DNA from 4 places in the Arthrobacter gyeryongensis genome. Region 3 is predicted to be linked to each of the others. Evidence: riboswitches for the same ligand, from Rfam matches in the RefSeq annotation. Region 3 holds a riboswitch; each other region holds the start of a gene.
The links. A riboswitch is a leader RNA that binds a small molecule or an ion and turns the genes downstream of it on or off. The one in region 3 is predicted to bind S-adenosylmethionine.
Positions count from the first base shown of each region.

Region 1: it holds a riboswitch for S-adenosylmethionine, as region 3 does, so the genes downstream of both, ABEA18_RS06465 (DUF1737 domain-containing protein) here and metX (homoserine O-acetyltransferase MetX) in region 3, are expected to answer to the same signal.
Region 2: it holds a riboswitch for S-adenosylmethionine, as region 3 does, so the genes downstream of both, ABEA18_RS21935 (aminotransferase class V-fold PLP-dependent enzyme) here and metX (homoserine O-acetyltransferase MetX) in region 3, are expected to answer to the same signal.
Region 4: it holds a riboswitch for S-adenosylmethionine, as region 3 does, so the genes downstream of both, ABEA18_RS03065 (hypothetical protein) here and metX (homoserine O-acetyltransferase MetX) in region 3, are expected to answer to the same signal.

Region 1 is NZ_BAABKK010000009.1:115,102-122,379, reverse strand. It holds gene ABEA18_RS06480 (glutamate--cysteine ligase 2) at 1-277, shown strand, start outside; gene ABEA18_RS06475 (O-succinylhomoserine sulfhydrylase) at 287-1,495, opposite strand; gene ABEA18_RS06470 (rhodanese-like domain-containing protein) at 1,496-1,906, opposite strand; gene ABEA18_RS06465 (DUF1737 domain-containing protein) at 1,903-2,160, opposite strand; SAM riboswitch class IV at 2,171-2,283, opposite strand; gene ABEA18_RS06460 (hypothetical protein) at 2,354-2,713, opposite strand; gene ABEA18_RS06455 (Lrp/AsnC family transcriptional regulator) at 2,769-3,200, shown strand; gene ABEA18_RS06450 (ornithine cyclodeaminase) at 3,363-4,394, shown strand; gene ABEA18_RS06445 (hypothetical protein) at 4,539-5,096, shown strand; gene ABEA18_RS06440 (hypothetical protein) at 5,120-5,689, opposite strand; gene ABEA18_RS06435 (SLC13 family permease) at 5,798-6,994, opposite strand; gene ABEA18_RS06430 (DinB family protein) at 7,093-7,278, shown strand, end outside.
Region 2 is NZ_BAABKK010000034.1:834-8,111, reverse strand. It holds gene aroA (3-phosphoshikimate 1-carboxyvinyltransferase) at 1-511, shown strand, start outside; gene rsgA (ribosome small subunit-dependent GTPase A) at 514-1,629, shown strand; gene hisN (histidinol-phosphatase) at 1,689-2,501, shown strand; SAM riboswitch class IV at 2,663-2,775, shown strand; gene ABEA18_RS21935 (aminotransferase class V-fold PLP-dependent enzyme) at 2,811-4,235, shown strand; gene ABEA18_RS21930 (class I SAM-dependent methyltransferase) at 4,286-5,062, shown strand; gene ABEA18_RS21925 (metal-dependent transcriptional regulator) at 5,092-5,805, shown strand; gene ABEA18_RS21920 (MFS transporter) at 5,862-7,278, opposite strand, start outside.
Region 3 is NZ_BAABKK010000015.1:134,510-141,787, forward strand. It holds gene ABEA18_RS12305 (bifunctional o-acetylhomoserine/o-acetylserine sulfhydrylase) at 239-1,555, shown strand; SAM riboswitch class IV at 1,707-1,822, shown strand; gene metX (homoserine O-acetyltransferase MetX) at 1,836-2,957, shown strand; gene ABEA18_RS12315 (hypothetical protein) at 2,959-3,351, opposite strand; gene ABEA18_RS12320 (SGNH/GDSL hydrolase family protein) at 3,419-4,255, opposite strand; gene ABEA18_RS12325 (alpha/beta hydrolase) at 4,331-4,984, shown strand; gene ABEA18_RS12330 (RNA-binding S4 domain-containing protein) at 5,056-5,286, opposite strand; gene ABEA18_RS12335 (DMT family transporter) at 5,320-6,360, shown strand; gene ABEA18_RS12340 (glycine--tRNA ligase) at 6,444-7,278, shown strand, end outside.
Region 4 is NZ_BAABKK010000004.1:128,444-135,721, forward strand. It holds gene ABEA18_RS03055 (helix-turn-helix domain-containing protein) at 1-248, opposite strand, end outside; gene ABEA18_RS03060 (sodium:solute symporter family protein) at 552-2,084, shown strand; SAM riboswitch class IV at 2,168-2,287, shown strand; gene ABEA18_RS03065 (hypothetical protein) at 2,302-2,616, shown strand; gene ABEA18_RS03070 (hypothetical protein) at 2,654-2,842, opposite strand; gene ABEA18_RS03075 (VIT1/CCC1 transporter family protein) at 3,108-4,295, shown strand; gene ABEA18_RS03080 (matrixin family metalloprotease) at 4,420-5,262, shown strand; gene ABEA18_RS03085 (polysaccharide deacetylase family protein) at 5,282-6,235, opposite strand; gene ABEA18_RS03090 (purine-cytosine permease family protein) at 6,247-7,278, opposite strand, start outside.

The sequences.
Region 1 (7,278 bases), on a different contig from region 3:
GTACTTGGAACCTGTGCTCGCCGAGCAGGGCGAATTCGACTTGGTCCAAGCCGGCGTGGCGGCCATCCTGAGCCGCGGCAACGGCGCCATCGAACAGCGTGGTGTTGCCGGCCGCTGGAGCGAGACCAACGGGGGCACGCCCGACGCCGCCGGGCTGGCCGCCGTCGTCGAGCACGCCGTTCAGATCACGATGCGCTCGGAGAGGGACGAGAGCGACACCAAGCCGCAGCCCGTCCTCACCTGGGTGCGCCAGGACTGGCGCGAAGCGCCGGGTTAACCCGCCGGGCTAGACCTGTTTGAGGGCCCTTTCCAGGTCCCCGATGAGGTCGTCCACGTCCTCCAGCCCCACCGAAAGCCGCACGACGCCGTCGCTCAGGCCAATGGCCGCGCGGCCTTCCGGACCCATGGCGCGGTGCGTGGTGGTGGCGGGGTGGGTGATGAGGGACTTGGAGTCGCCGAGGTTGTTGGAGATGTCGATCACGGCGAGCCCGTCCAGCAGCGCGAAGGCGGCCTCTTTCGCCGATCGCCCCGCAGAGGGCAGCAGTTCAAAGGTGAGCACGGTTCCGCCGGCCTTCATTTGCTTCGCCGCGAGCTCGTATTGCGGGTGCGACTTCAGCAGGGGGTACTTGACCCAGCTGATGGCCGGCTGATCCTCAAGCCATTCGGCGATCCGCAACGCAGACGCCGAGGAGTGGTTGACGCGCAGCGCCATCGTTTCCAGGCCCTTGGTCAGGACCCAGGCGTTGAACGCGGAAAGCGACGGCCCGGTGTGCCGCATGAGCTGCTTGACGGGACCGTCGATGAATTCCTTGGCGCCCAGGATTGCTCCGCCCAGGACCCGGCCTTGGCCATCGATGTGCTTGGTGCCCGAGTAGACAATCACGTCCGCGCCGAGATCGCCGCAGCGCTGCAGCAGGGGAGTGGCGAAGACGTTGTCGACGACGACGGTAGCGCCCGCCGCGTGGGCTAGTTCGCTAACTGCTGCAATGTCCACGATTTCCTGCATGGGGTTCGACGGCGACTCGAAGAACACTGCCGTTGTCGGCTCGGACAATGCGGCACGCCACTGGTCCAGGTCCGGGCCGTCCACGAAGACGGTCTCGACGCCCCAGCGGGGCAGGATCTCGTTGAGGATCACGAAGCAGGAACCGAAGAGCGAGCGGGCGGCAACCACGCGGTCGCCGGCGGCCAGCAACGCACCGAGGGCTGTGAAGACAGCGGACATGCCCGACGCCGTCGCGAAGCACGCTTCGGTGCCTTCGAGCAGGCGGAGTCGCTCCTGGAAAGTGGCCACGGAGGGGTTGCCGTAACGGGAGTAGACGAAGCGCTCGTCCTCGCCCGTGAATGCGCGCTCTGCGGCTGCGGCCGACTCATAGACGAAGCCGGAGTTCAGGAAGACGGCCTCGGACGTTTCTTGGAAGTTGGTGCGGTCAAGACCGCCGCGGACTGCCTGGGTGTCAGGGCTCCAGCCGGCGGCGTCAGGATTGAAAGTCACTTAGATGTTCCCCAGATTCGTCGGAAGTCCACGGTTTTTCCAACCGTTCACGGTTCGCTCGCCGTAGCGGTCCGGTTCGCCCTCGAAGCCCTCCAGGACGTTGTAGGCGGTGTAGCCGGCCTGTGTTGCGGCGATCGCGGCGGCGATGGAACGCTGTCCGGAGCGGCAGAGGAAGACCAGTTCGGTGCCGTCCGCCTCCGGAGCCTGCTGCGTCAGCTCTTCGATGAAACGGGTGTTGGGAATGCCGCCGGCCAAGTTCCACTGGATGAACAAGGGATCGTTTTCCGTCGCCTTTGTGTCAGGGATCCCGATGTGTGCCCACTCTCCTTCGGTGCGGACGTCCACCAGGATGGCGCCTTGTTCCAGCTTGGCCCAGGCATCGTGCGGGCTGAGGTCGCCTGCGTAGCTCATGCGTGCCCCTCGCCGTCGAACTCTTCATCGAGCTGGTCTACCGCGTTGGCAACTGCTGCATCTGCGCTCGCGATCGCGGCGGGCAGGACGATGGCCTGGGCCACAATCACGTCCGTGCCATTGAAGGTCGCGGCCGGGCTGCCGTGCAACACGTATCCCTCCGCGAGGGCGGTGGAGATCCGCTCGCAGAAATCCTTCGTGTCAGGGCCCGTGATGAGACGGTACGAGAGTTTTTCTTCGGTGGGTTCAGGCATTGGTGCTCCTCAGTCACGCTTGCAGTTCGAAAGTGTCGATACGCCGAGTAGTCACCTGAGGCACCCCGCCGGAGAGAGGGTTGCCGACCAGCAAGTCAGGGCTTCGCGCTGGTGCTCATTACTCAAGAAGAAAATAACATCCACGACGGCGGCCTGCATCACCGGCCGTCGTCATGTTCCGTAACCGGGGGTCCTAGGCGTCGGTTTCATTCGGCAGCGGTTCAAGGCTTGCCTGGATCCGGGGTGGAATGGCGTCAAACCGCGACGCCACTCCCGTAGGGAAGTGATGGAAAGTGGAACCTTGGTGCTTCCGGATTTCCAGCAACTCGTGCACGGATATCCCGGTGGCCGTGGCGAGCGCGTGCAGCGAGAGGCTGTTGTGATGAGCCAAGGCAAAAACCACACCCGACAGGGCTTCGAAACCTTCTGTCTCGTAGATTTCCTTCACCAAGTTGGACATGCCGTTTGCATCATCGATTGATCCCGCTGACGCACCAGTCGCCATGGCCGTCAGCGACCATGCAGCAGAGTCGGGGCTGATGTAGATGCTCATGTCGATACCCTACGGACTCAGGCCCGCTTGGGGAATGGGCGATACGTTTATCTTTATGGCAGCACTCACCGACCTTGACCGTCAGCTCCTCTCCGCCCTCCGGGAGGACGGCAGGGCGTCCGTGGCGAGCCTCGCGCGTAAGCTGGGCGTCGCCAGGGCCACTGTGAATAGCCGGCTCGAGCGGCTAGTTTCCTCGGGAACCATCGTTGGTTTCACCGCGAGGGTGCGCGACGAGGTCGATCCACTTGCCATTCGCGCCATTGCGCTCATTGCCGTGGAAGGAAGATCGGCTGACAAAGTCATTCGCCAACTCAGGGGACTTCCGGAGATTTGGGCACTGCACACCACAAATGGCGGTTGGGATCTTGTGGCCGAGCTGCGCACAGAAAGCCTTAGTGACTTTGACCAGGTGTTGGGCCGGATCCGCGGCATCGAAGGGATCGTCAATAGCGAGACAAGTTTGTTGCTCAGTTCCGTCCTGCGGTAGTCGACCGCTTGAAGCACGCCAGTATCCAATGAGCATTGTGTAGAGATGTGTTCGTCATTTTGCGCAGCTTTTCAATGAAAAGTACGTACTTTGGCAATTGTGGATGCATATCGCCGCTCCGTAGCCTCGTAGCAACAGTGCTTATGAGGGAAAGGAGCGCACATGACGCGCTTTGTCGATGTCCGCAATATGGTTCGTTGGACGGCCGGGCGAGGCCCGGAGACCATCATCTCGGAGATGATTCAATACTTGGAAGACGACTTCCGGCGGTGGGAATCCTTTGACAAGACTCCGAGGGTGGCAAGTCACACGCCGTTTGGGGTCATCGAGCTGATGCCCACCAGCGACCAGGAAACATACGGCTTCAAGTATGTAAATGGACACCCTTCGAATCCAGCGCGTGGCTTCCAGACCGTGACAGCTTTCGGTGTCCTGTCCGACGTCCATAACGGTTATCCGACGTTCCTTGCGGAAATGACAGTGCTGACGGCGCTGCGAACGGCGGCTACGTCGGGGATGGTCGCGAAGAAACTCGCGCGCCCCGATTCCCGCATCATGGCGATGATCGGGACCGGAACCCAATCGGAGTTTCAGGCCCTGGCCTTCCGGGCGGCCCTGGGTATTAACAGTGTCAGGATCTGGGACACGGATCCGGCTGCGATGGAGAAATTCGTCCGGAACATGGCTCCCCTCGGCTTCGACATCACCATCGCAGACTCGGCCGCCCACGCAGTGGAGGGCGCCGACGTCGTCACCACGTGCACGGCGGACAAGGCCAATGCCACCATCCTGACGGTTGCCCAGGTCTCGCCCGGTGTTCACATCAACGCGATCGGTGGCGATTGCCCAGGGAAGACCGAACTCGACGCTGCCATCCTTGGCGTCGGCGATGTCTTCGTGGAATACGATCCCCAGACGCGGATTGAAGGCGAGATCCAACAAATGTCCGCCGAATTTCCCGTCACGGAATTCTGGCAGGTCCTGTGCGGGCACGCGCCGGGCCGCACCTCCACGGACCAGATCACGATTTTCGATTCCGTGGGCTTCGCGATCGAGGACTTCTCCGCCTTGCGGTATCTGCGCGATGCCGTTGAGGGTTCGGAATTTTTCGAGGAGATCGACCTCGTCGCGAACCCCGATGACCCCAAGGACCTCTTCGGTCTGGTGCGGGCACTTTCTCCCATCGGATCCTGAGAAGGGGAAGTCTGGTGCGTCGGCCCCAGAACCGGCGCACCAGACGTTTATCCAGCTTGCCCGGCGCAACTAGTTAACTACTGAGGCCATGGCGGCACAATAGGGTCGCCAAGCTAAATTACGCGGCCCGCTACACTCGGATTCATGGTGGGTCATGGGGGAACCAGAACCGTAGCGCTATTGCTGGCAGGGCTGCTGCTCGCGGCCGGTTTGTCCGGCTGTCAATATACCGACGCCGGCGATCCTCGGCCGGCTGCCGGCACCACTCGGAGTTCCCCTCCGCGGGCACCGTTGCCCACCAAGGACCAGGCAACGGTGGCGCTCGAAGCCAGCAATCTCGTTACAGCCAGGAAGCTTCTCGGGGCCGCCTCCGGCGCGGTGATCCTGGAGGATTCCGGCACGGTGGGCGGCGCCGGTAGCGGGGTTGGTAAGAGTGCAAGGATCGAGGACGCGGGCTCGTATACTCTGACCGCAGCCTGTGTTGGCGCCTCGGATGTCCACCTTGTCATCGCCCAGGATCCACGGATCGGCCTTGCCCCGCAGGATCAGACGATCGATTGCGCTACTTCCTACTCGCGAGTTGTTCAGCTGCAGCCCGGGTCGGTCAATGTCCAGATTCTAGAAATGCGGGATTATTCAGGTGCTTCCGCCACCTCAACAGGCGGGGGCGTCGCTGCGGTGAGGATCACGGCGGGCGGCTGAATCCTCAGGTACGCGGGCGCCCGTTATTGAATGTCTTCCGGTTCCGCCGAGGGCCCAGGTGGCCGGTGCAGAGGGGGCGGGCCGGGATGCGGGGGCAGGGGCACATGTTTGTGCAGGTGCGGTGGATGCGGGCCGCCGTGCGGCGGACGCGGCGGATGCCGGGGCGGGGGTGGCGGGCCCGGTTCCGGCTCGGTCTCCCCAGCCGCGGCCTCAGGCACCGTCCGTTCATCGTCGGCACTGGTTTCCTCCGAGGTACCTTCGTCGGGGGCCTCGGTCACGAGCCCGTAATAGTTGTATAGTTCCTGCTCCTGCATCTCCGTGATCGCGCCGCGGTCGCTCTCGATGCGCGGGCCGTTCTTCACTTTGTCCTTGGCGAAAGCCACCTTGATCACTGAATTCTCAAGGCTGGCTCCGGAAAGCGGGGCGAAAGACTCGGACATGCCGAATAATCCGGTCCGTACCGTGACAAAGACAGGATCCCCGGAATCACCGCTCGTGAAGATTTGTTCCACTGAGCCGATCTTCTCCCCGGCGACGTCCACGACAATCCCTCCGTTGAGGACGATATTGTCGATGTCCTGCAAGCTGAGCATGATGCAGTTCCTTCTCGAATGGGGTTCCGGCGGTACTGGCCAAGCTGTTCTATATTCTGTCCTGATTCTTCGCGCCCGGCGACAGGGGCCGGCACGCGCCGAACGCGCTCACCGTCCGGTGACTGCCAGCACCGCTACTGCCGCAAACACGGTCAGAGGAGCAACCATCAGTCCGAAGATCGCGTAGCCCTTCCAAGTAATCAGGACGTTCATCCGCATCAGCCGGTCGTGCCACAGCAAGGTTGCCAGGGACGCCCACGGGGTGATGATCGGGCCCGCATTGACTCCAATCAGCAACGCGGCCATCCGCACGGGCGTCCCCGCCAGCGGCTCTGCGAGCAGGTATGCAGGCAAATTGTTGAGGACATTGGAGCCGACGGTACCCGTCGCGGCGAGCCGAACCAGATCCAGGAAGCCGTGGCCTTGTCCGGCCAGCTGACTCAGCAACACAGAGGCTCCCAGATGCCTGACGGCCTCCATCACTAGGAAGAGGCCGGAAGCGAACAGCAACAAGGACCAAGGAATCAGGGTCACCTTGAGAACCTGCGGGCGCCGGAACGCGAACACCACGCCCAGCACTACAGCCCCGGCCAGGGCAGGGATCCATACCGGGACTCCGGACACCAATGCGGGCAGCAGCAGCGCCAGAACCACAGCGCTGCACCCGAGCAGGACCCAGTCCGCCCCAGGCCTCGATTCAGCGCCGGCTGGCTGTTCAGGCCTGATCCGCCCGACCGGGATCCGTGAATAGCGGTTGCGCAGATCCCGCCGGAAGACGATGGCGATGAACAGCAGCGGTACGACGACGGCCGCAAGGGAGGGCGCCCACATCAGGCCAGCAAACGCACCTGGAGTAATACCGCCAAGGCTGTGCTGTGCCAGAAGGTTGGTCAGGTTGGAAATGGGAAGCAGCAAGCTTGCCGTGTTTGCCAGCCACACGGTCGTCAGTGCGAAAGGCAGGGCCGGCAGCCCGGCTTGCCGCGTCACGCTGACCACCACCGGGGTCAGCAGCACAGCCGTTGTGTCCAGGGAAAGGAAGACAGTGCTGAGCGTTGCAAAGACCGCGAGTAAGAGCCACAAGAGAATGCTGTATCCACGGCCCCAATAACGGAGCCGGCGGGCAGTCCAAAGGAACACCCCGGCCTCACTGCACAGCTCAGTCACAACCGTCATCGCGACGACGAATAGCAGAATCGGAGCCACCCGGTCCACGAGGGCCATCAGATCGCTGAAAGGCAGTGCGCCCGTGGCAATCGCCGCGGCACCGGCCACAAGCAGAACCGCCCCAATGATCGCCAAACGCATGAACGGAGTCTATTCCCCCGGCATGCGACCCTCGGACCAAGGACGGCAATCATCGCCAAGCTAAGCTCGGATCACGTCGATACTGACTGAATCCCTGCTTGACGGAAAACATAGGTGAAACCGTGACGCTTGCCGAGGACAACTTCAACCAGCCAATTCGGATCCAATTCGAGGCATTCATCGACGAGCACCGTCGCGCGATCCATGACTGCTTGAACGGGTTGACGGAAGAACAGGCCAGGCGGTCATTGGTGCCGTCCCGGACCACGTTGCTGGGCCTCGTG
Region 2 (7,278 bases), on a different contig from region 3:
AACGCAAGTCGGGGACCTCTGGCGGGACATCCTCGCCACCATGGGTGCCACTGTCACGCTGGACAACGGCACGCTGACCGTCACCGGCGGCCCGGAGATCCTGGGTGCGGACTTCGACGAAACCAGCGAACTCGCCCCTACCGTTGCGGCATTGTGCGCCCTGGCAACCAGCCCTTCCCGGCTCACCGGCATCGCTCATTTGCGGGGCCACGAAACGGACAGACTTGCCGCGCTCGTCACGGAAATCAACCGGCTTGGCGGCGACGCCGAGGAAACCAGCGACGGCCTGGTGATCCGGCCCGCGACGCTGCACGCCGGCGTCGTGCACAGCTATGCCGACCACCGCATGGCTACCGCGGGCGCCATCCTTGGGCTCGCCGTCGAGGGTGTCCAGGTTGAAGACATCGCGACGACCTCCAAGACCATGCCCGAATTTCCGCAAATCTGGGCATCGATGCTCAGTGCCGGCCCAGCGGGCGCGGACACCGTTTCAACGGAGACAAGCAACTAACGATGGCCCGCGACGCAAGCTCCTGGGATGAGTCCGATGTCCGGATCCGCCCCAACAAGAAGGGCACACGCCCCCGCACGAAGGACCGCCCCAGCCACGACGACGCCGTGATCGGGCGCATCATCACAGTCGACCGAGGCCGCTACACCGCAATCGTGGGCGAAAGCTCGGACAACGAGCGCATTGTGATTGCCGCACGCGCCCGGGAACTGAGGCGCTCGCCCGTGGTTCCCGGAGACTTCGTGGCCCTCGTCGGCGATGTGTCCGGAGCCCCGGACACCCTCGCCCGTCTCGTGCGCGTCGAGGAGCGAAAGACCCTCCTGCGACGAAGCGCCGACGACACGGATCCGATCGAACGGGCCGTTGTCGCCAACGCCGACCAGCTCGTGGTGGTGGTTGCGGCCGCCAACCCGGAGCCGCGCACCGGATTCATCGACCGCGCCTTGGTGGCAGCGTACGACGCCGGAATCGAGCCGCTGCTGCTCGTCACCAAAGCGGACGTCAAGGATCCGACGGAATTGCTCGCCAACTATGTGAGCCTTGGCTTCCCCATCATCATCAGCCGGACGGCCGACGCCGGCGCCTCCGGCATCGATGCCCGTTCAGACGACGGCCTCTCCGCCCGCCTTGATGGCGACGCCGTCGGCCAATTACGGGACTACCTCGACGGCAAGGTCACCGTTCTCCTAGGCCATTCCGGCGTCGGGAAGTCCACGATGGTGAATGCCCTCACCGGCGCCGAGCGCGCCACGGGCGGGGTCAACGCCGTGACGGGCCGGGGACGGCACACTTCGTCCTCCGCCCTCGCACTGAAGCTCAGCGATGCCCCCGGTGGCAGCTGGATCATCGATACGCCCGGCATCCGCTCCTTCGGCCTCGCCCACGTGAACCCGGACCGCATCCTGCATGCCTTCCCGGATCTGGAACCCGGAACGGAGATGTGCGAGCGAGGCTGCAAGCACGATGCCTCCGCGGTTCGATGCGGACTGGATCCCTGGGTGGCCGACGGCCACGCCGGCGAGGCAGGTCCGGCCCGCTTGGCGTCGTTGCGCCGGCTCCTCGGCGCGGACCCGCGCATGGAAGCCCAGGAGACCAAGGAATTGGGTACGGTCAACTAACTGCGCGCCTGCCGTCCTACCTCCCCGGCTCACCGGCGAATAGACGGTAGTTTGGAACCATGACCCAACCCGATTCGAGCTACAACGACGACCTGCGGCTGGCACACGTCCTGGCCGACTCCGTCGATTCCCTGACAATGGAGCGGTTCAAGGCACTGGACCTCCAGGTCGAGACCAAACCCGACCTGAGCCCCGTCACCGATGCCGACAAAGCAGCCGAGGAAGCAATCCGCGGGCAGCTCTCCCGCTCCCGCCCCCGCGACGCCGTCCTCGGGGAAGAATTCGGCAGCACGGGCCACGGCTCGAGGCGTTGGATCATCGACCCCATTGACGGGACCAAGAACTTCGTGCGTGGCGTACCCGTCTGGGCTACGCTGATCGCCCTCGTGGACGAGGGTGAGGTGGTAGTGGGACTCGTGAGCGCTCCGGCGCTCGGCAAGCGTTGGTGGGCGGCCAAGGGCTCGGGCGCCTACATGGGCCGGTCGCTCGCCGCAGCCACCCGGTTGAAGGTTTCCAACGTGTCGCGGCTCGAAGACGCCTCGCTTTCCTACTCCGAGCTTTCCGAATGGAAGCAGCACGATAAACTGGACAACTTCCTGGGCCTCGAGAACGATGTCTGGCGCAGCCGTGCGTACGGCGATTTCTGGTCGTATTGCCTCGTGGCCGAGGGCGCCGTGGACATCGCCGCCGAACCGGAACTCCAGGTCTACGACATGGCGGCTTTGGTGCCGATCGTGACGGAAGCCGGCGGGCGCTTCACGTCCTTGGACGGTGCGGATGGTCCCTTCGGCGGAAACGCCGTCGCCACCAACTCGATCCTGCACTCCGAGGTCCTCAAGAGGCTCAACCCCGAGCTCGACGACCTCCTCTAGTCCAGTCTCTCCACTGAATAAACGACGGCGGACGCCCCCTTTTGGGGGTGTCCGCTGTTTTTTCTTCGGCAGAAGGCACCTTTTTCCCGCGGTGTAATAATCCGCTTAACAATCGCCGGTCACATTGGAATGAGCCTTGCCGGTGTCCTACGCTCTTTACAGGTCACGAGTGCCAGCGCGAAACCCCGGTTTGCTGGCCGGCAACCCTCCATCGCGGCGGGGTGCCCCGGGTGACGACCCGGCCGGTCCGGAACGGATGCGGCAAGCGCGGACCCCCTGCACGCAGGGGTCCCTCTTGAGTGAGGTCCCATGAGCACAGCCACATTTACTTCCGCGGCTCTTTCGCTGAACAACGAATCTGCGCAGCACCGCGGTGAAACCCTCCCCCGGGCATCGCGTCCACTCGCCGCGGTCACCGGCGCGGAGTTGCAGGCACCCTTGATCCAGGGCGGCCACATCCGCTACGCCAACCTTGACTACGGCGCTTCCGCACCTGCCCTGACGGTGGTTTCCGCATACCTCAACGAGATCCTGCCGTACTACGCGAGCGTCCACCGCGGCGCAGGCTATGCTTCCCAAATCAGCACCTCGGTCTATGAAAACGCCCGCAACATCGTCCGTGACTTCGTTGGCGGGCGGCCGGACGATTCGGTCATTTTCACGCGCAACACCACCGATTCCCTCAATCTACTGGCCGGCTGCCTGCCGGTTGAGGACGGTCGACAAATTGGCGAAGTCCTTTACCTGGACATCGAGCACCACGCCAACCTCCTCCCGTGGCAAAGTGTCCCCCACCGCAGCATCGTTGCCGCGGGAACGTTGTCCGAGACCGTCGCCAATGTCCGCACAGCGCTCTCCCACGGCGGCGTCAGCCTTCTGGCTGTCACCGGCGCGTCAAACGTGACCGGCGAAATCCTGCCCATCAAGGAACTCGCTGCCTTGGCCCACGAATTCGGGGCGCGGATTGTGGTGGACGCGGCGCAACTCGCCCCGCACCGCAGAATCGACATCGCCGCAGCGGATGTCGACTACTTGGTTTTCTCGGGGCACAAGCTTTATGCACCGTTCGGCGCAGGTGTCCTGGTGGGCCGTCCCGACTGGCTCGACGCCGGCACACCGCACCTGGCCGGAGGCGGCGCCGTCCGCGAAGCGCGCCTCGATTCCGTCAGCTGGGCCACAGGACCGGCCAGGCACGAAGGCGGCTCGCCGAACGTACTCGGCGCGGCCACACTCGCCCGGGCCACGCAGGTCATCGCCAGCCTCGACCACGATGAATGGCACGCCCACGAGGCAGCCATCCGATCACATCTGGTCGAGGGCCTCAAGCAAATCGACGGCGTGACCGTGCACCAGATCTTCAGCGACACGGATCCCCAGGACACCATCGGCGTCGTGAACTTCTCGCTCCAGGGCTACGACGCCGGACTTGTGGCTGCCTATCTTGCGGCCGAGCACGGCATTGGCCTGCGCGACGGACGCTTTTGCGCCCACCCGCTCCTCAAGCGCCTCGGTCTACCCTCCGGATCACTTCGAGCCAGTTTCGGCGTGGGCTCGCGCTTGGAAGACGCCACCCGGCTCATTGCGGGCATCCAGGCGCTCAAGAGCAACGGCCTCGGCTGGGACTACGTGGTGGATGCCGGCCGCTGGGTGCCGGCGAACGACCACCGCAGCTACCCGGAGTGGGCTCCCAACACTCCCGGGACCGCGGGAGCCGCTCCCTGCAGCACCGACTGATTGCGGTAGATTCGTAGGGTATTTTTCCTGTCCTACGAAGGAGTTCCTGCGTGGCCCCGCGACCCAAAGGCACGTCAGCCGGCCCCAAGCTCTATGAGGAACGGCGCCTTGAGCTCGGCCGGAGTTTCCAGGACGGCGGGGAACACTATGACCGTGTGCGGCCCGGCTACCCTGCGGACTCGGCTGACTGGCTGCTACCGGAGGGCGCGCGGGACGCGGCAGACATCGGCGCCGGCACCGGAAAGTTCACCGATCTTCTGGTCGAGCGTGGGCTGGCGGTGTCCGCGGTGGACCCCTCCACGGACATGCTCACGCAACTGCGCAAAACGTATCCACACGTTATCGCCCTGGAGGGTACGGCCGAGGCAACTGGACTGGCGGACTCAGCATTCGACGTCGTCAGCGCTGCCCAGGCCTGGCACTGGTGCGATCCCTTCGCCGCCAGCACCGAGATCGCCCGGATCCTTCGGCCCCAGGGCGTCATCGGCTTGATCTGGAACCAACTGGACACGTCAGTGCCCTGGGTCCATCGCTTGTCCCGCATCATGCATGCCGGCGACGTCCACAAACCGGACTTCCGGCCTGTGGTGGGCCCGGAGTTCGCCGGCCTCGAAAGCCACGTGACGCGTTGGGAGGATCCGGTGACGCCGGCGGACATCCTCGAACTCGTGAAGTCGCGCAGCTACTACCTGAGGGCGGACGACGCCACCCGGGCCAAGGTCATGGGCAACCTCCGGTGGTACCTCTTCGAACATCTGGGCCATGCCGAGGGCGAGGTCATCCCGTTGCCCTATCTCACGCTGAGCTGGCGGGCGCGGAAAGTCTGATGCCGCCGGTTCACGATAGGCTTGGAACCGTGAAGACCAGTGCGCCCTCCTCCTCGATCGAGGACTACGTCAAGGTCATCTACTCCTTTACGGAGTGGCAGGACAAACCCATCACGTCCTCACAGCTCGCGCAGCGGCTCGGTGTCGCCAATTCCTCCGTCTCGGAGATGGTCCGCAAGCTCAAGGACCAAGGCCTGGTTGACCATCAGCCCTACAGCGCCATTACTTTGACCCCCCAGGGAATGCAGCTTGCCCTGGGCATGGTCCGCCGGCACCGCCTGATCGAGACCTACCTCGTGAGGGAGTTGGGCTACAGCTGGGATGAAGTCCACGACGAGGCCGAGATGCTCGAGCACGCCGTCTCGGACACCTTCATCGATCGCATGGCCGCCAAGCTGGGCAACCCCGGACGCGATCCCCACGGTGACCCCATCCCCGCTGCGGACGGTTCGGTGAGCCTGCCGCATGCGCACCGGATGATCGAGCTCGACGACGGCCATTCCGGGAAGATCACCCGGATCAGCGACGAAAACCCGGAGCTGCTGCGGTACCTGTCTGCCGAGGAAATCGACCTCGATGCCAGCATCGAGGTGATTGGCCGCAAACCGTTCGGCGGTGCGCTCGTGGTCCGGATCGGAAAAGGTCCGGGCAGCCGCGACTACGATCTCGCCGATGAGGTCGCGTCGGCGCTCTGGGTGGCCACGGACGCCGTCCACGAAGGCTGCGTACTCGCGGAACGCTGACGAAACTGTGTCCTGGAAAGCCGGAGTCTTGGAAAGCGCGTCTTAGAAAGGGCTGTTCAGGCGCGCCGGGCAGCCGTCCCGCCGTCGTCGGGCGCTTGACCTTCCGGAGAGTCCACCACCGCGACGCCCAAGACCGGGTTCCGGATCCCGACGGCGGATGCCACCGCGCCGAGGAAGAACAGCACGGCCGTGACCACCACGGCATTCATGAGGCCTTGGCGGGTGAAGACCGGGCCGATGATGAGCCCGGCAAACGCGATGCAGATCAGGCCTGCGATACGGGCAACGGCGTTGTTCACTGCGGAACCGATCCCTGCCTCGTCGGTGGGTACCGCGCCGAGGATGGCCGCGGTGAGGGGCGCCACCAAGGTGCTCAGGCCGATCCCGAAGACGATCTGCCCGGGCAGCACTTGCGTCCAGTAGTTTAATGGCTCCTGGACGGCCAACGTCATGAGAAAACCGACTCCGCAGATGAACGGCCCGGCAGTCATGAACCACCGCGGACCGTACTTGCCGGCCAGTCCGCCGAAGAATGAGGCCGTGAGCATCAGGAGGACGGTCGCGGGAAGCAACGCGATGCCCGCAGTGGTTGCTTTCATCCCTCCCACTTGCTGCAAGTAGATGCCTACGGCGAAGAAGCCGAGGGACAGGGCGCCGTAAATGGCCAGCGTGGCGATGTTTCCCCAACCGAAATTACGGATGCCGAAGAGCCGAAGGGGCAGCATTGGTTCCGGTGTCCTGGCTTCGTGGATCAGGAAGAGGACCAAGGCAACGGCTCCGACGGCGAGCGGCATCCAGACCACCATGTTGCTCCAGCCCATGCGCCCTTGTTCGATGAAAGCGTAGACCGGGCCACCGAGTCCCACCATGGCCAGGAATGCGCCGAGGTAGTCGATCTTCTTGCTTGTGTCCGTGGCGGCATCGGACTTCCGCAGCCCCGCGAGGATCGGCCAGACGGCGACGGCCGGAACCACATTGATAAAGAAGATGACGCGCCAGGACAGCAGATCGACGGATGCGCCGCCGATCAACGGGGCGACAATGGCGGCCGCGCTGGTCCAGCCGGACCATTGGCCGATTGCCTTGGACTGCGCGGGCCCGGAGAAGAACGTGACGATCATGGCGAGCGAACTCGGGACAAGCAGTGCCCCGGCGATCCCCTGCAGGGCCCGCGACACCACGAGCACTTCCCCGTTCCAGGCGAGACCGCACGTGACGGAGGTGAGGGTGAAGCCGGCGAGTCCCCACTCCAGGATGCGCGCGCGGCCGAAATGGTCCGAGAGGGATCCGGCGACCAGGATCAGTGCGCCGAGGGTCAAAAGGTAGGCATCCACCACCCATTGCTGGATGACGAGGCCACCACCGAGTTCGCGGCCAATCGCCGGGAGCGCGAGGTTCACCACGAAGCCATCCAAAATGGCGATGAAGGAAGCCACAATAGCCACAACAAGGACCCGCTTTTGAAGCGGGGTG
Region 3 (7,278 bases):
CTTGGCACTTTGTGATGGAGCTCTCAGCTAAGTCAAGCCTAACCAAGGTGGGATGTATCGAAAAGGCAGCTCAGAGTCACTTCAGGACGCGCCGGGACCGAAAACTACCGTGTTCGTCACAAAGCTTCCGGAGCCCGCAACACCGTCCCTAGACTGGCGGCAACCGAACGCCGGCAGGCGGAATACTTCAACCCGGCAGGTTGAAGCACGGCAAGAGCCCCGACAACCAGGAGTCCGCATGTCCCAAGGATGGTCATTCGAAACGCGCCAGATCCACGCCGGCCAGGAGCCGGACGCCGCCACCGGCGCCCGGGCACTTCCCATCTACCAGACCACTTCGTTCGTCTTTCCCAGCGCGGAAAGCGCGGCCAACCGCTTTGCGCTGGCCGAGCTGGCACCCATCTACACCCGGATCGGCAACCCCACGCAGGATGCGGTGGAACAGCGCATAGCGAGCCTGGAGGGTGGACTCGCGGCACTCCTGCTGAGCTCCGGCCAGGCCGCGGAAACGTTCGCTATCCTCAACGTCGCCGAGGCTGGCGACCACCTGGTCGCCAGCCCGAGCCTCTACGGTGGCACCTACAACCTGCTGGCGCACACGCTGAAGAAATTCGGAATCTCGGTCACCTTCGTCGAGGACCCGGACAACCTCGACCACTGGCGCGACGCCGTGCAGCCGAACACCAAGCTGTTCTTCGCCGAAGTCGTCTCCAACCCCCGCCAGGACGTTTTGGACATCGAGGGCGTCTCCCGCATCGCGCACGAAGCCGGAGTCCCGCTCGTCGTGGACAACACCCTCGCCACGCCCTACCTGATCCGGCCCATCGAGTGGGGCGCGGACATTGTGGTGCATTCGGCCACCAAGTACCTTGGAGGGCACGGATCCGCCATTGCCGGCGTCATTGTGGACTCCGGCAAGTTCGATTTCGGCAAGGACCCCGAGCGGTTCCCCAACTTCAACACTCCGGACCCCAGCTACAACGGCCTGGTCTATGCCCGCGACCTCGGCAAGGACGGTGCCCTCGGCGCGAACCTCTCCTACATCCTCAAGGCCCGGGTCCAGCTCCTGCGGGACCTCGGCTCGGCAGTGTCCCCGTTCAACGCTTTCCTCATCTCCCAAGGAATCGAAACCCTCAGCCTGCGGGTGGAACGCCACGTGGACAACGCCACCAAAGTGGCGCAATGGCTCGAAGGGTGCGACGACGTCGAATCGGTCGCGTACGCGGGGCTGCCTTCCAGTCCGTGGTTCGAACGCGGGCGGAAGTACGGACCCCGCGGCACCGGCGCGGTGGTGTCCTTCACCATCCGCGGCGGGATCGACGCCGGCAAACGCTTCGTGGACGCCCTGGAACTGCATTCGCACGTGGCAAACATCGGCGACGTCCGATCCTTGGTCATCCACCCCGCGTCCACGACACACAGCCAGCTGACCCCCGAACAGCAGGCCGTGGCCGGAGTGACCCCGGGCCTGGTACGGCTGTCCGTCGGGATCGAGCACATCGACGACATCCTCGCGGACCTCGAGTCAGGATTCCGGGCGGCGAAGGGCAGCTAGTACCGCTCCGGATGGTGCAAGAGGCCGGCGGGCGGAATCTTCGTCGGCTGGCCTCCTAGGTCCCTTCTTCGTGAACAAAACACGGTCAAGTGTCACAAAGGTGTCATAATCTTCGTCAGAAGGGGTCCGGTTTTCCTAGACTCTTCCTATAGGTCATGAGTGCCAGCGACAGCCCCGGCTTGCTGGCCGGCAACCCTCCAATCGCGGCGGGGTGCCCCGGGTGAAGACCTGGCCCTTCGCTGTGTTGGCGGCGGGCAAGCGCGATGTGAGGTGTCAACGAATGACAATTGCTGCAACAGCCATACCCCTTTCCGGTACCCAGGACGGAACCGTCAAGTATGTTTCCGTGGGCGGGCTCGAACTCGAGGCCGGAGGTTTCCTGCCGGAGGTCCTCCTTGCGTACGAAACATGGGGGCGGCTCAACGCCGACGCTTCCAACGCTGTCCTGGTGGAACACGCCCTGACAGGCAGCACCCATGTGGCCCGCGGCGAGAGCGACGAAGAAGGCTGGTGGGAGCAACTCGTCGGCCCCGGCGCCACCATCGACACGGATCGCTACTTCGTGGTCTCCGTCAACATCGTGGGAGGCTGTTACGGCAGCACCGGGCCGTCGTCGAGCGCTCCTGACGGCAAGCCGTGGGGCTCCCGCTTCCCGCTCGTGACCCTGCGGGACAGCACCGTAGCCGAAGCCCGGCTGGCCGACGCTTTGGGGATCCACAGCTGGCATACCGTCGTAGGTGGGTCCATGGGCGGTGCACGCGCACTGGAATGGGCCGTCAGCTATCCGGACCGCGTCAAGCGATGCGCCGTGATTTCGATCGGGGCGTACAGCACTGCCGAACAGATCGCGTTCGCGCAGGCCCAGACGCTCGCCATCCGGCAGGACGCCGACTTCAACGGCGGCGACTACTATGGCCAGGCCGCGCCCGAGGCAGGGCTGGCCCTTGCCCGGCGGATCGCCCACATCACCTATCGTTCAGCGGATGAACTGGACTTCCGCTTCGGCCGGAACGCCCAAGGCGGCGAGGCACCCCTTCGGGCTGCGGCATTAGGGGACCGGGGCCGCTACCAGGTGGAAAGCTACCTGGACCACCAGGGACGCAAGCTGGTCCAGCGCTTCGACGCCAACAGCTACATCGCCATCACCGAGGCCCTCATGAGCCACGACATCACCCGCGGCCGCGGCTCATTGGAGGATGCGCTGTCCGTGGCTACAGCGAAGTTCTTCGTTGCCTCGGTGGACTCGGACCGGCTCTACTTCCCGGAACAATCGCACGAGCTGGCCAAGGCCTTGCCCGGAGGAGTCCCCGTTCATGTGATCGAGGCGCCGATCGGGCACGACGGTTTCCTCACCGAGATCGGCCAGCTCGGCCCCCAGCTGCGCGAAGCCTTCTTCGGCTGAATCAGCCGTTCATGATCTCCTGGCGGAGCTTCATGTAATCCTCCATGGCGATTTTCCCGTCGCTGTACTCCTGGTCCAGTTCGGCCAGTTTCCGTGCCCGGTAGCCTTGGGGCGCGCTGTTCGGCTGGGTCGCGCTGTTCGCTTGCGGAGCAGCCGACGACGGCGGAGCGGCCTGCGGTACGGGCGTCGCCACCGGGGGTTGCGGCTCAGCCGGGAAGATTACCGGGGGCAGCTCCGGGTATCCGACGGGGTAGTTCCGTGGAGGATAGGGCTGAGCGGGGTAATTCTGCGGAGGGAAGTCCCGGAGCCTGCGTTGGCGCGATCGGTTGTACATGCGGATCCCCATCGGAATCAGCCAAGAGCAGACGATGATCCAGAAGATCAAATTGTTCACGGTAGAGGCCTCCTAGGTCTTTCACCAGCTTAGCCCCGCTCCCTGTGACCCGCCCTGTGGTTCCCGCTCAACTCCGGGGCAGGAAGGTGTCGGCAGGGCCGAAGACGGGTCCCGGCGTCGGGCGTTTCGGCAGGATGCCGTCGCCGGAGGACTGGTGCCGGATCCGGCGGATGACCCAGGGGACAAAATACTCACGTGCCCATACGAGGTCGCCCGAGCGGGCTTCGCGCCAACTGCGCTGGGGGAGCGGCTTGGGGAACAGCGGCTCGAGGTTGTGCGGCACATTGAGTGAGTCGAGGACCATCGCGGCGATGGTGTGGTGGCCGAGCGGAGAGAAATGCAGGCGGTCTTCGTCCCACATCTGGGAGTTGGAGAGTTGGCGAAGGGACCACATATCAGCGATCACGGCATCGTGGCGGGCGGCGACCGTGCGGAGGTTTTCGTTGTAGATGGCCACCTTGCCGCGGATCCGGCCGAGTACTGAGGACACGGTGTCCGGGCCGTTGAAGAGAACCACGGTGGCGCCTTCGGAGCCCAGGGTCTGTACGGCGGCATCGAGTTTCTCGGCCAGGGTGTCGGGATCGCCGCCGGGGCGGATGAGGTCGTTGCCGCCTGCGGAGATGCTCACGAGGTCCGGCTTGAGGTCCATGCACGGGCCAAGTTGTCCGTCGAGGATCTGCTGGAGCAGCCGCCCGCGGATGGCCAGGTTGGCGTAGGCGAAATCCCGGTGCCCCCGGCTCAGTTCCTCGGCTACGCGGTCGGCCCAGCCGCGATGTCCCCCGGGATTGTTGGGCTCAGGGTCGCCGATGCCTTCGGTAAAGGAATCACCCAATGCCACGTAGCGGGTCCACGGATGAATCCGTTCGTCCGGCTTTGGCCCCACCGTGGAATCAGTGTCACTCACGTCGATATCCTGCCTCTCGCTGCAACGCTACGCGCCCGTAGCTTGTTACTCATGGGTAACTGCAAGAATAGTCCCATGAGTCAAGCTTCCGCCTTTCCCGCCCCGGTCGTTTTGTGGTCCCACGAAGAGGAGGAACGGGCTGGCAAGCCATTGCTGGTCCTGTTGCACGGTTACGGATCCAACGAGCAAGACCTTTTCAGCCTTTCCGGGCTGTTGCCCCAGGACTTCGTCGTCGCTTCGCTCCGCGCGCCCATCGCGACGGGCCCGGGCTTCACGTGGTTCCCGCTGACGGCTTCCATCGACTACTCCCTCGACGCCGTCAAGGACGCCGCGGAGTACGTGTTTGCCTGGTTGGATTCGTGCAAGTCCAACCACAGCTCAGTAACGCTCCTCGGTTTTTCGATGGGCATGGCCATGGCCACTTCGCTCCTGCGGCAGCGCCCGGCGGACTTTGCCGCCGTCGTCGGGCTTTCCGGCTTCGTCGTCGACGCCGATGCCGACCCAGCCTTCCGGGACGCCGAACTGGACGGATCCGTGCCGATCTTCTGGGGGCGGGACCAGCAGGACCCCGTCATCACCCCCGACAAGATCGAATACACCATGGAGTGGGTCCGAAAGCACATGGACCTCACCAAGGTGCTCTACACGGGTATGTGGCACGGCATCAACCAGCAGGAAATCGGCCACGTATGCGAATTCCTGGAGCACAAGGTCCTCGCGTCCGTCTGACAGCAACGCGGGGTCACTTACGGCCCATTCCGAGGCACGTAATGGGCCAGAAGTGACCCCGCGTTGCCGAACTAGGAAGCGGCGGTGATCCGCACCGTCTGCCCGTTGACGGTCACGGTGTCGCCTACATGGAGTTGGCGGCCGCGCCGATCGTCGATCTCGCCGTTGACTTTGACCAGGCCGTTCTTGATGAGTTCCGTGGCTTCCACGCCGTCCTCCACGAGGTTGGCGAGCTTCAGGAGCTGACCAAGGCGGATCATGTCGTCGCGGATGGGGATTTCTTCGATTTCCGGGTTGCTCATACAAGCAATGATGCCTGAAGTAAGGTGGTGAAAATGCCGCAGTCGTCCCGCCCAACGTCCCGCCCTTTGCTCACCGGACTGCTCCTCGCCGTGGCCACCGGGCTCGTGATCCCCCTTCAGGGCCGGATCAATGGCGCCCTGGGAGCAACGCTCGACGACGGCATCGCGGCCGCCGTCGTGAGTTTCACCACCGGGCTGGTACTGATCGCGGCGATCGGGCTGGCGCTGCCGAAAGGCCGCGCAGCACTGCGAAGGATCCTGCCCGCCCTCAGGGAGCGGAGCTTTCCGCGGTTCTACGTCCTGGCCGGCGGTATCGGCGCCCTGTTCGTGTTCGCGCAATCATTCACGGTCGGCTTGCTTGGCGTGGCCTTGTTCACGGTCGCCGCGGTGACGGGCCAGACCCTGAGCGGACTGCTCGTGGACCGGCTCGGCATCGGTCCCGGCGGCAAACGCTCGATCACCGGGGTCCGCATCCTCGGCAGCGTCCTGACGATCGCCGCCGTCGTCTGGGCCGTCTCGCCGCGCCTCGGGGCAGCCGCCGACGTCGGGTCTTTGCTGCTGCCGATCCTGTTGCCGGTCGTGGCGGGTTGCCTCATGAGTTTCCAGCAGGCGATGAACGGCACAGCGACCGTGCACTACGGCAGCCCTATCGCCGCGACGCTGGTGAATTTCGTGGCCGGAACGGTCATTCTCTGGATCGCCTGGCTCGTCAAGTTGTCGCTGCTTGGTCATGGCCACGCCCTGCCCGCCGAATGGTGGTACTACTTGGGCGGGCCCATGGGCTGCGTCTTTATCGGCCTGGCTGCCTTGTTGGTCCGCAGCCTCGGTGTCCTGGTCACCGGGCTGGGAATGATCGCGGGCCAGCTGCTCGGATCGCTCGCGCTTGACCTGGTCCTGCCGGCTCCCGGAACCGTGGTGGCCATGCCCACGATTCTTGGCACCTTGCTGACCCTGTTCGCCATCATCGTCGCCACGTTGCCGTGGCCGAAGGGTGCGCTCTCTTCCCGCCGCCCCGGCAAGGGCCAGCCGGGCCAGTCCCGGAAGCAGGACAGCAACCAAAGGCCGGTAGGCTAGGACACGCAGCTTCCTGCACAGCATTACCTTCGCGCACAAGCACGGACCGCACCCAGCGGCCCTGTAGAACATTGGAGTTACCCATGGCAGCAAAATCCGTCCTCGACCAGGTCATTTCCCTCTCCAAGCGGAGGGGCTTCGTGTTCCAGGCCGGTGAAATCTATGGTGGCTCCCGGTCCGCATGGGACTACGGCCCCCTCGGTGCCGAACTCAAGGAAAACATCAAGCGCCAGTGGTGGCAGAGCGTTGTCCGCGGCCGCGAAGATGTTGTGGGCCTCGATTCCTCCGTGATCCTGCCCCGCCAAGTATGGGAAGCCTCCGGCCACGTCGACGTGTTCTCCGACCCCCTGGTCGAGTGCCTTTCCTGCCACAAGCGCTACCGTGCCGACCACCTCGAGGAAGAGTACGAGGAAAAGAAGGGCCGTCCCGCCGAAAACGGCCTCAAGGACATTGCCTGCGCCAACTGCGGCACCCGCGGCCAATGGACCGAACCTCAGGAGTTCTCCGGGCTGCTCAAGACCTTCCTGGGCCCCGTGGCCAGTGAAGAAGGCCTGCACTACCTGCGCCCGGAGACCGCGCAGGGCATCTTCGTCAACTTCAGCAACGTGCTCACCACATCCCGCAAGAAGCCGCCGTTCGGCATCGGTCAGATCGGCAAGTCCTTCCGCAACGAGATCACGCCGGGCAACTTCATCTTCCGCACCCGCGAGTTCGAACAGATGGAAATGGAATTCTTCGTCGAGCCGGGCACGGACGAAGAATGGCACCAGTACTGGATGAAGGAACGCATGTCCTGGTACACCGATCTGGGCATCCGGCCGGAGAACCTGCGTTTCTACGAGCACCCTTTGGACAAGCTCAGCCACTACTCCAAGGGCACCACGGATATTGAATACCGCTTCGGTTTCCAGGGCTCCG
Region 4 (7,278 bases), on a different contig from region 3:
CGGGTCAGGTGCGTCTCCGGTGCGGCGAAAAGGTCTCCAATGGACACTGAAAGAACTTGGCAAAGGGTCACAAGGGAAGCGACCGACGGCGATGTCAGGTCACGCTCCACACGGCTCAGGAACCCCTTGGTGAGGCCAGTGGCGTCGGCAACCTGCTCGATGGTGAGCCGCTGCGATTGGCGGGCGGCACGGATTCTGGAACCGATGGCAACGGGGACATTGCTCGGTTCAACGGGGAGAGCCTTCATTCACGAACCTTTCAGGCCGTTTATGCGGCCCTGTCATTGCAGCAATAGTAGCCGGATCGCCCGCGTGGCAGGGCCTTTGGCTAGCCGGGGGGCCGCCGATGAGTCCGCTGTGCAAGACAGCGCCTTGACTGTTACTCGCATCACTACGTATCCTCATAGGCAACAAGTGTTGCTTGTGAGGCACACATCACAGGCTACTCTCCCCAATCACCAGCGCAGAGACCTTCCGCAACCCCGCACGAACCCCCGCGGACCGGCGTCGGATTCCCCCAGAGCTCTGCGCATCACTTTCAGGAGCCAACCGTGGACTCTTCGTTCATCAATATTGCGATCGTGGTGGTGTATTTGCTCGCCATGCTGGCCTTCGGCTGGTGGGGCAAGTCGCGCACCAAGAACAACAGCGACTTCCTGGTGGCAGGACGCCGCCTCGGTCCGATGCTCTACACCGGCACCATGGCCGCAGTCGTCCTTGGGGGCGCATCGACGGTTGGCGGCGTCGGTCTCGGCTACAAGTTCGGCGTCTCCGGCATGTGGCTGGTGGTCGCGATCGGTTCTGGCGTGCTCCTCCTGAGCCTGCTTTTCGCCGGTACTATCCAGCGGCTGAAGATCTACACGGTCTCCCAGATGCTGAGCCTGCGATACGGCCAGCGCGCCACGCAAACCTCCGGCATCGTTATGCTGGCCTACACCCTCATGCTGTGCGCCACGTCCACTGGCGCTTACGCCACCATCTTCGTTGTCCTTTTCGGCTGGGAGCGCTGGCTTGCCATCGCCGTCGGCGGCGCCATCGTCCTCGTGTACTCCACGATCGGCGGTATGTGGTCCATCACCCTCGCCGACCAGGTGCAGTTCATCATCAAGACAGTGGGCATCTTCTTCCTCATGCTCCCGTTCGTCCTCAACGCTGCAGGCGGCTTCGACGGCATCCGAGCCCGCGTTGACGCCAGCTTCTTCCAGTTGGACGGCATCGGAGCGCAGACCATCATCACCTACTTCGTGGTCTACACCCTGGGCCTGCTGATCGGCCAGGACATCTGGCAGCGCGTCTTCACCGCCAAGACCCCCAAGGTGGCCCGTTGGGGCGGCGCCACTGCCGGCATCTACTGCGTCCTGTACGGCGTCGCCGGAGCTGTGATCGGCCTTGCCGCCCGCGTGGCCCTGCCCAATATCGACGTAAAGGCCCTTGGCAAGGACGTTGTCTACGCCGAGGTAGCCACCCACATCCTGCCGATCGGCATCGGCGGCCTCGTCATGGCCGCGGCAGTCGCGGCCATGATGTCCACCGCTTCCGGTGCCCTCATCGCCGCAGCCACCGTTGCCCGCGCCGACGTAGTCCCGTTCGTGGCCAGCTGGTTCGGCAAGACAATCAACACCGACGACACCGAGAACCCCGAGCACGACGTCAAGGCCAACCGGTATTGGGTCCTTGGCCTGGGCATCGTGGCCGTGTTGATCTCCATGGCGGCGCAAGACGTCGTGGTGGCCCTGACCATCGCCTACGACATCCTCGTGGGTGGACTCCTCGTTGCCATCCTGGGTGGCCTGGTCTGGAAGCGCGGCACCGGTATTGCCGCGGCCTGGTCCATGGCGGTCGGATCCGTACTGACGCTGGGCCTGCTGATCGCCTACGCCACGGGAATCATCCCCAGCGAAGACGGCGTCTACGCCAACGATCCCATCTACTGGGGCCTCGGAGCCTCGCTGCTGGTGTACGTTGTGGTCTCCCTGCTGACGCCTCCCACCGAACCCGCGGTCCGCGAGGCATGGGACCGCCGCGTTGCCGGAGCGGCCGTGGAGGAACTCCCCTTGGAAGCCCACCCGGTGGCCAGCCACTAAACTTCACAGAATCAAGTACGACGGCGGCGCCGCACCTTCTCCTTGAGGGCGCGGTGCCGCTGCCGCATGTACAGTAGGAAGAGCTTCAAGAGATGTGGTGCCAAGCTCCGACTTGCCACACGCCAACCCCATGTTCACGGGTGGTTCGGATGAAGAAGCGGCCCGGCTCGGACCAGAGACAACCGAACGGGCAAGAGCAACTCCACGGGAGAAGGCCATGCCTTTCGAAAACGGCGCCGCCGCCGACCGCACCACCCAGTCCGGCACCCTATTGTTGCCCCGGCCCCGGCGGGTGGACGAGTTCGTCCGGGTGATTCCCGGCGTCGACCTGTCCCAAGGCTCCATCACGTTCGTGGTGGACGGGAACTTGGAACGCTATTGGCATCATGAGCCGCGGCTCATCACCGAAGCACTTTCGAGAGCGGTGCAACCCGCCCGCTGGTTCCCGGCGACACGGAAACTCACCCTCACAGTGGCGGCAACCGGGCACCGGGCAGGCGTGCAGAAGCACTTCATCCTGAGCGCGTTTTAGCTACCGGGGCTTAGCAAGTCGGTTCAGCGAGCCGGGGCTATTCGATATCTTCAGCATCACGGTGTTCGTCGGCATCGAGGGCAACCGGCCGCTCGTCGTCGTCGAGAACCTCGGATTGGTCCTCCCAGTCCTCGTCCACCGCCAGGTCCTCGTTGTAGTCATAGGCGGGATCGGCCTCGACCGTGGGACGGTCGGGGTGGCGGGCGTGGGTCTCGGTGCTGTCCATGGTGCAACCTCCGTTCGACGTGCCGCTGAGCCCATCGCACAGGCATAGGAGGCAGCCGTCCAGCGCTACCCCGCCAATTCGTGGACCCTGTCCATCCATCCCAGCACTGCCCCTTGCCGCGGTCAAGGCTTCCCGGGAGCCTCCTGTTTTTGAGGCTGACCTAAATTCTCCAGTGAGGATTACCGGCCGAAAAGCCGCGGAAATTGGCGATAGAGTGGAGCCGCAATGAGGCGATGAAGCCCGCCCCAGCAACCCAGGAGTCCCGGTGCACCCGCACGCAGATCCACAGAACCCGACAGATCCAGACAACTCGCATTCACACAATCCGCAGGACTCAAGCAGTCCATCGCAAGACGTAGCTGCCCCCAAGACTCCCCCGTCGTCGTCGGACATCAAGCGCTGGCGGCAGTACTTGGCGGATGAGCGAGCCGAGGCCGCCGTTTACCGCCAACTGGCGCAGCGCCGAGACGGCGAGGAACGCGAAATCCTTTTGGCCCTCGCAGAGGCTGAAGGCCGCCACGAGGCACACTGGCTCAAGCTCCTCGGCGAACATGCCGGCATGCCGAAGGCGGCCTCGGTCCGGAGCCAAATGCTCGGCTTCCTGGCCCGGAACTTTGGATCGGTGTTCGTGTTGGCCCTCGCCCAACGGGCTGAAGGCCGCTCGCCTTACGCGAAGGATCCAGCAGCGACCCGCGCCATGGCGGCTGACGAACAGATCCACGAAGAAGTAGTCCGTGGCCTGGCGACACGCGGCCGCAACAGGTTGTCAGGCACGTTCCGCGCCGCCGTATTCGGCGCCAATGATGGCCTGGTCAGCAACCTTTCCCTCGTGATGGGCATGGCGGCCACCGGCGTTCCCGCCACCGTGGTCCTGTTCAGCGGTATCGCCGGCCTGCTGGCGGGCGCACTGTCCATGGGTGCCGGCGAGTATGTCTCGGTCCGCTCGCAACTCGAGCTCCTCAAGGCCACCCGCCCCACCCAGGCCACGCTGAGGGCCGCCCCGGCCCTGGACATTGAGCACAATGAGCTGGTCCTTGTGTATCTGGCCCGGGGCATGTCCCGCGAAGCTGCCGAACACCGGGCCGCCGAACGCATGGGCCTCTACAGCTGCGATTGCGATCCCAGCCTCTCGCTGCACCCCGAAGTGGAAGAAACCGTCAACGAGCACGAGGCCGTAGGCTCCGCCTGGGGCGCCGCGATCTCAAGCTTCTGCTTCTTCGGTTCGGGCGCCATCGTGCCCATCCTGCCGTTCATCTTCGGCATGACGGGCTTCGCGGCGCTTGCTGTGGCCGGTACGCTGGTGGGCATCGCGCTTCTGTCGACCGGCGCCGTCGTCGGCTTGTTGTCCGGAACCTCGCCGCTGACCCGCGGCCTCCGGCAGCTGGCCATCGGGCTCGGTGCGGCCGCGGCAACGTATGGGCTGGGACTCGTCTTCGGCGCAGTCATCGGTTAGTAGCGCCGGCCCGATGGGGCGCCGGCGCACGGACTTGGGGGAAGACTTGCATTCAAATTACGGGTACGACGGCGGCCCGCCGCCCAAGCGCCCCAGTACCGCTCTGGCGCTATTCCGAAACTTGATGGTGGTGGCGGTCGTCGCCGCCGTGGCCGTGCTCGTCAGTGGATTCCTCCGGGGCGACCCCGGCATCACCGGCTTGCTTCCGAACCTTGGCCCCTCCGCCCATGCCACGGCAAGCACCCCCGGGCAGGACGGGGCTCCCGGGCAGGCGCCCCAAAAAGCGGCCCGCGCGCCGGATACCCCGCCGCCTGGACTGGAGGAAGCCGGGCACCCGCTCGGCTCCCCCGCGAAGCCTGCCGTGGCCAGCAGCTCCTACAAGTTCCTGGCCACCAACGCCGACGGCACCCCCGTGGGCTACTCTCCGTGCCGGCCGCTGCACTACGTAGTCAACGCAGCCCTCGCCCCGGCCGGATCCGAGGGGCTCATCGCCGACGCCATCGCCAAGATCGCCGCCGCCACCGGCCTCAAATTCGTTGACGACGGCCCCAGCACGGAAAACCCCTCCGAGAAGCGCAAGCCCTACCAGCCCGCGCTCTACGGAGATCGTTGGGCGCCCATGCTGATTTCCTGGACCACTCCCGAAGCGGCTCCGGCGTTGGCAGGAACCGTCATCGGAACCGGCGGCAGCACCATGTACAGCTTCGGCACCGGGCCTAAGAGCTACGTCTCGGGAAGCCTGGACCTCGACGCCCCGCAAATCACGGAACTGCTGGGCGTCCCCGGGGGCGCCCATTACGTCTCCGCCGTGATTCAACACGAACTTGGCCACGTGGTGGGCCTTGACCACATAGAGGACCCCATCCAGCTCATGTACCCCGAGATCGGCGCCCCCGATGGTTTGGCAGCCGGAGACCTGAACGGGCTCTACAAACTCCACACCGCCCCGTGCCGGAGCGATCTGTAGCCCAGTCCAGGCCCTGGGCTTAGTTGGGGGCGGTTTCCAGCAAACGGGCAGGCTTGAAGCTGGCTCCTGCGCCTGGGTAGGAGGGCACCTCGATCCGGGCGTGGCTGTGGATCTCGTTGACCGTGGCCTTGGTGTGTTCGGCGATCCGCTCCAAGGTGGTCACCCACATCCCGTCCAAGGCCTTGACGCGGTCGATCAGCTGCTCCAAGGCAACGGCCTTGGATGGACGGCCGGAGATGAACGGGTGGTTGGTCAAGACGAAGCAACTGCCTTGGGCGTGGTGGGCTTCGGCTTCGAGGGTCCACATCTCCAAGACCTTGGCCGGACTCTCGATGACTCCGCTTCCGGTTACTCCCGGGTAGAACGCGTATTGTTCCCAATCGTCCAGGGCCCAATCGACCGGGATCTCCACAATGTCCCGTGAATTGCTATGCCCTGAATCACCCCGGGTAACCGCCATGCGATAGGGGGCATCGCCGTCGAGCAGGCTTGAATCGTAGAGGAAGCCACGGTCCGCGAGGAGCGCAGGCGAATGCCAGTTCAGCTCCCACCACGGCGCCCTGTAGCCGACCGGCCTGACCCCGGCTACCTTCGCGAGGGCTTCGAGCCCGCGGTCCAGATAGTTGGCCTCGGTGGCGGCGTCGATTCCCTGCATCGGTTCGTGCAAGTAGCCGTGGTGGGCGACTTCATGGCCGCCGTCGACGATCCGCCGCACCACGTCGGGGTAGCTTTCCGCCGTGAACCCCGGGATGAAGAACGTTCCCTGGATCTCTTGTCGCTCGAGGATCTTCAGGAGCCGCGGAACCGCGACCCTCGGGCCGTAGGACTGGTGGCTCATGAGCGACATGCGCCTGGTGCTTGTGGGATCGTGCGCAATGGTGCACGATTCGGCGTCGACGTCGAACGTGAACGACGCCGCCGCCTTGAAGTTTTCGGGCCACGTGATCAGGTGTGCCTCGTCAGGAAAAGTCATCGGGGTTCCTTTCAGTCGTTGACCAGATTGGCGACGGCGTCTTCCGCAAGGTGCTGCGACGTCGCGGTTGCGGAGGAAACTGCGGCTGCGGACGGCAGCGGAAGGTATCGGGCATGAACCCGTGGGCCCAGTGCGCCGTAAACTGCCGCGGCAACGAGCCCGCCTGCCAGCCAGGACAAGTCGATCCCGCCCATGGCCGTGGCAATGGGGCCCTGCATGATCGGCAGGACGCCGTACATGAACAGCCACGTGGCAAAGATGCCCACCAAGAGCGCGGTGATCCCGGCCCAGTTGACTGCCGGGAGCCGACGGGTGCCCACGGGGTCGAAGAGTCGATCGACTGCCACGGGGCTACGCTTGTCCACCCAGAAGTAGTGCACCAGCATGATGCCTCCCCACGCGGCTACCCACGCCACGAGGCCGCCGAGCCACGTGCTCAATGTGGACGCGAAATCCTCCTGCAGGATGAAGAACACGACGCCGACCAGGGCCAGGAGCCCGACAAAGAGATTCAAGGAACGACGCTTGGCTTTGATGTCCAATGCCTGCGCGGCCACCGAAAAGGTATAGATATTCAGGATGTTCGTCGCGATGGGACCGTGTAGCACCAGGAACAGGACCGGGATGGCCAGGACGCCGAAGTTGTCGACGATGAGGTGGCCGGGATCGGCCGTGCCGCTCTTCGTTGCCAGGCTGGCGCCGAGGATGCCGAGCCACACTACCGGGAGGAACTGGCCGAATACCGAGGCCAAGTAGACCTTGTGCTTAGGGACGGACTTGCTGACGAAACGTGAATAGTCCGCCGCGTAGGTGAACCAGGTGATGCCCCAGCCGATGCCGATGACCGTCATCACGGTGGTCATGGCCGCGATCCGCGCGCCGCCTTCAAGGACAGCACCGGGAGGGCCCGCGTAGCCCCAGTCGATGTTCATGCCGAACCAGGCCACGGCGGACATGGCGATCAGCACCACGATGGTGGGCGGGACGGTCCACTTTTCAAAAGCCGCGATGGCCTTGTAGCCGAACCAGGCGATGGTGACCTG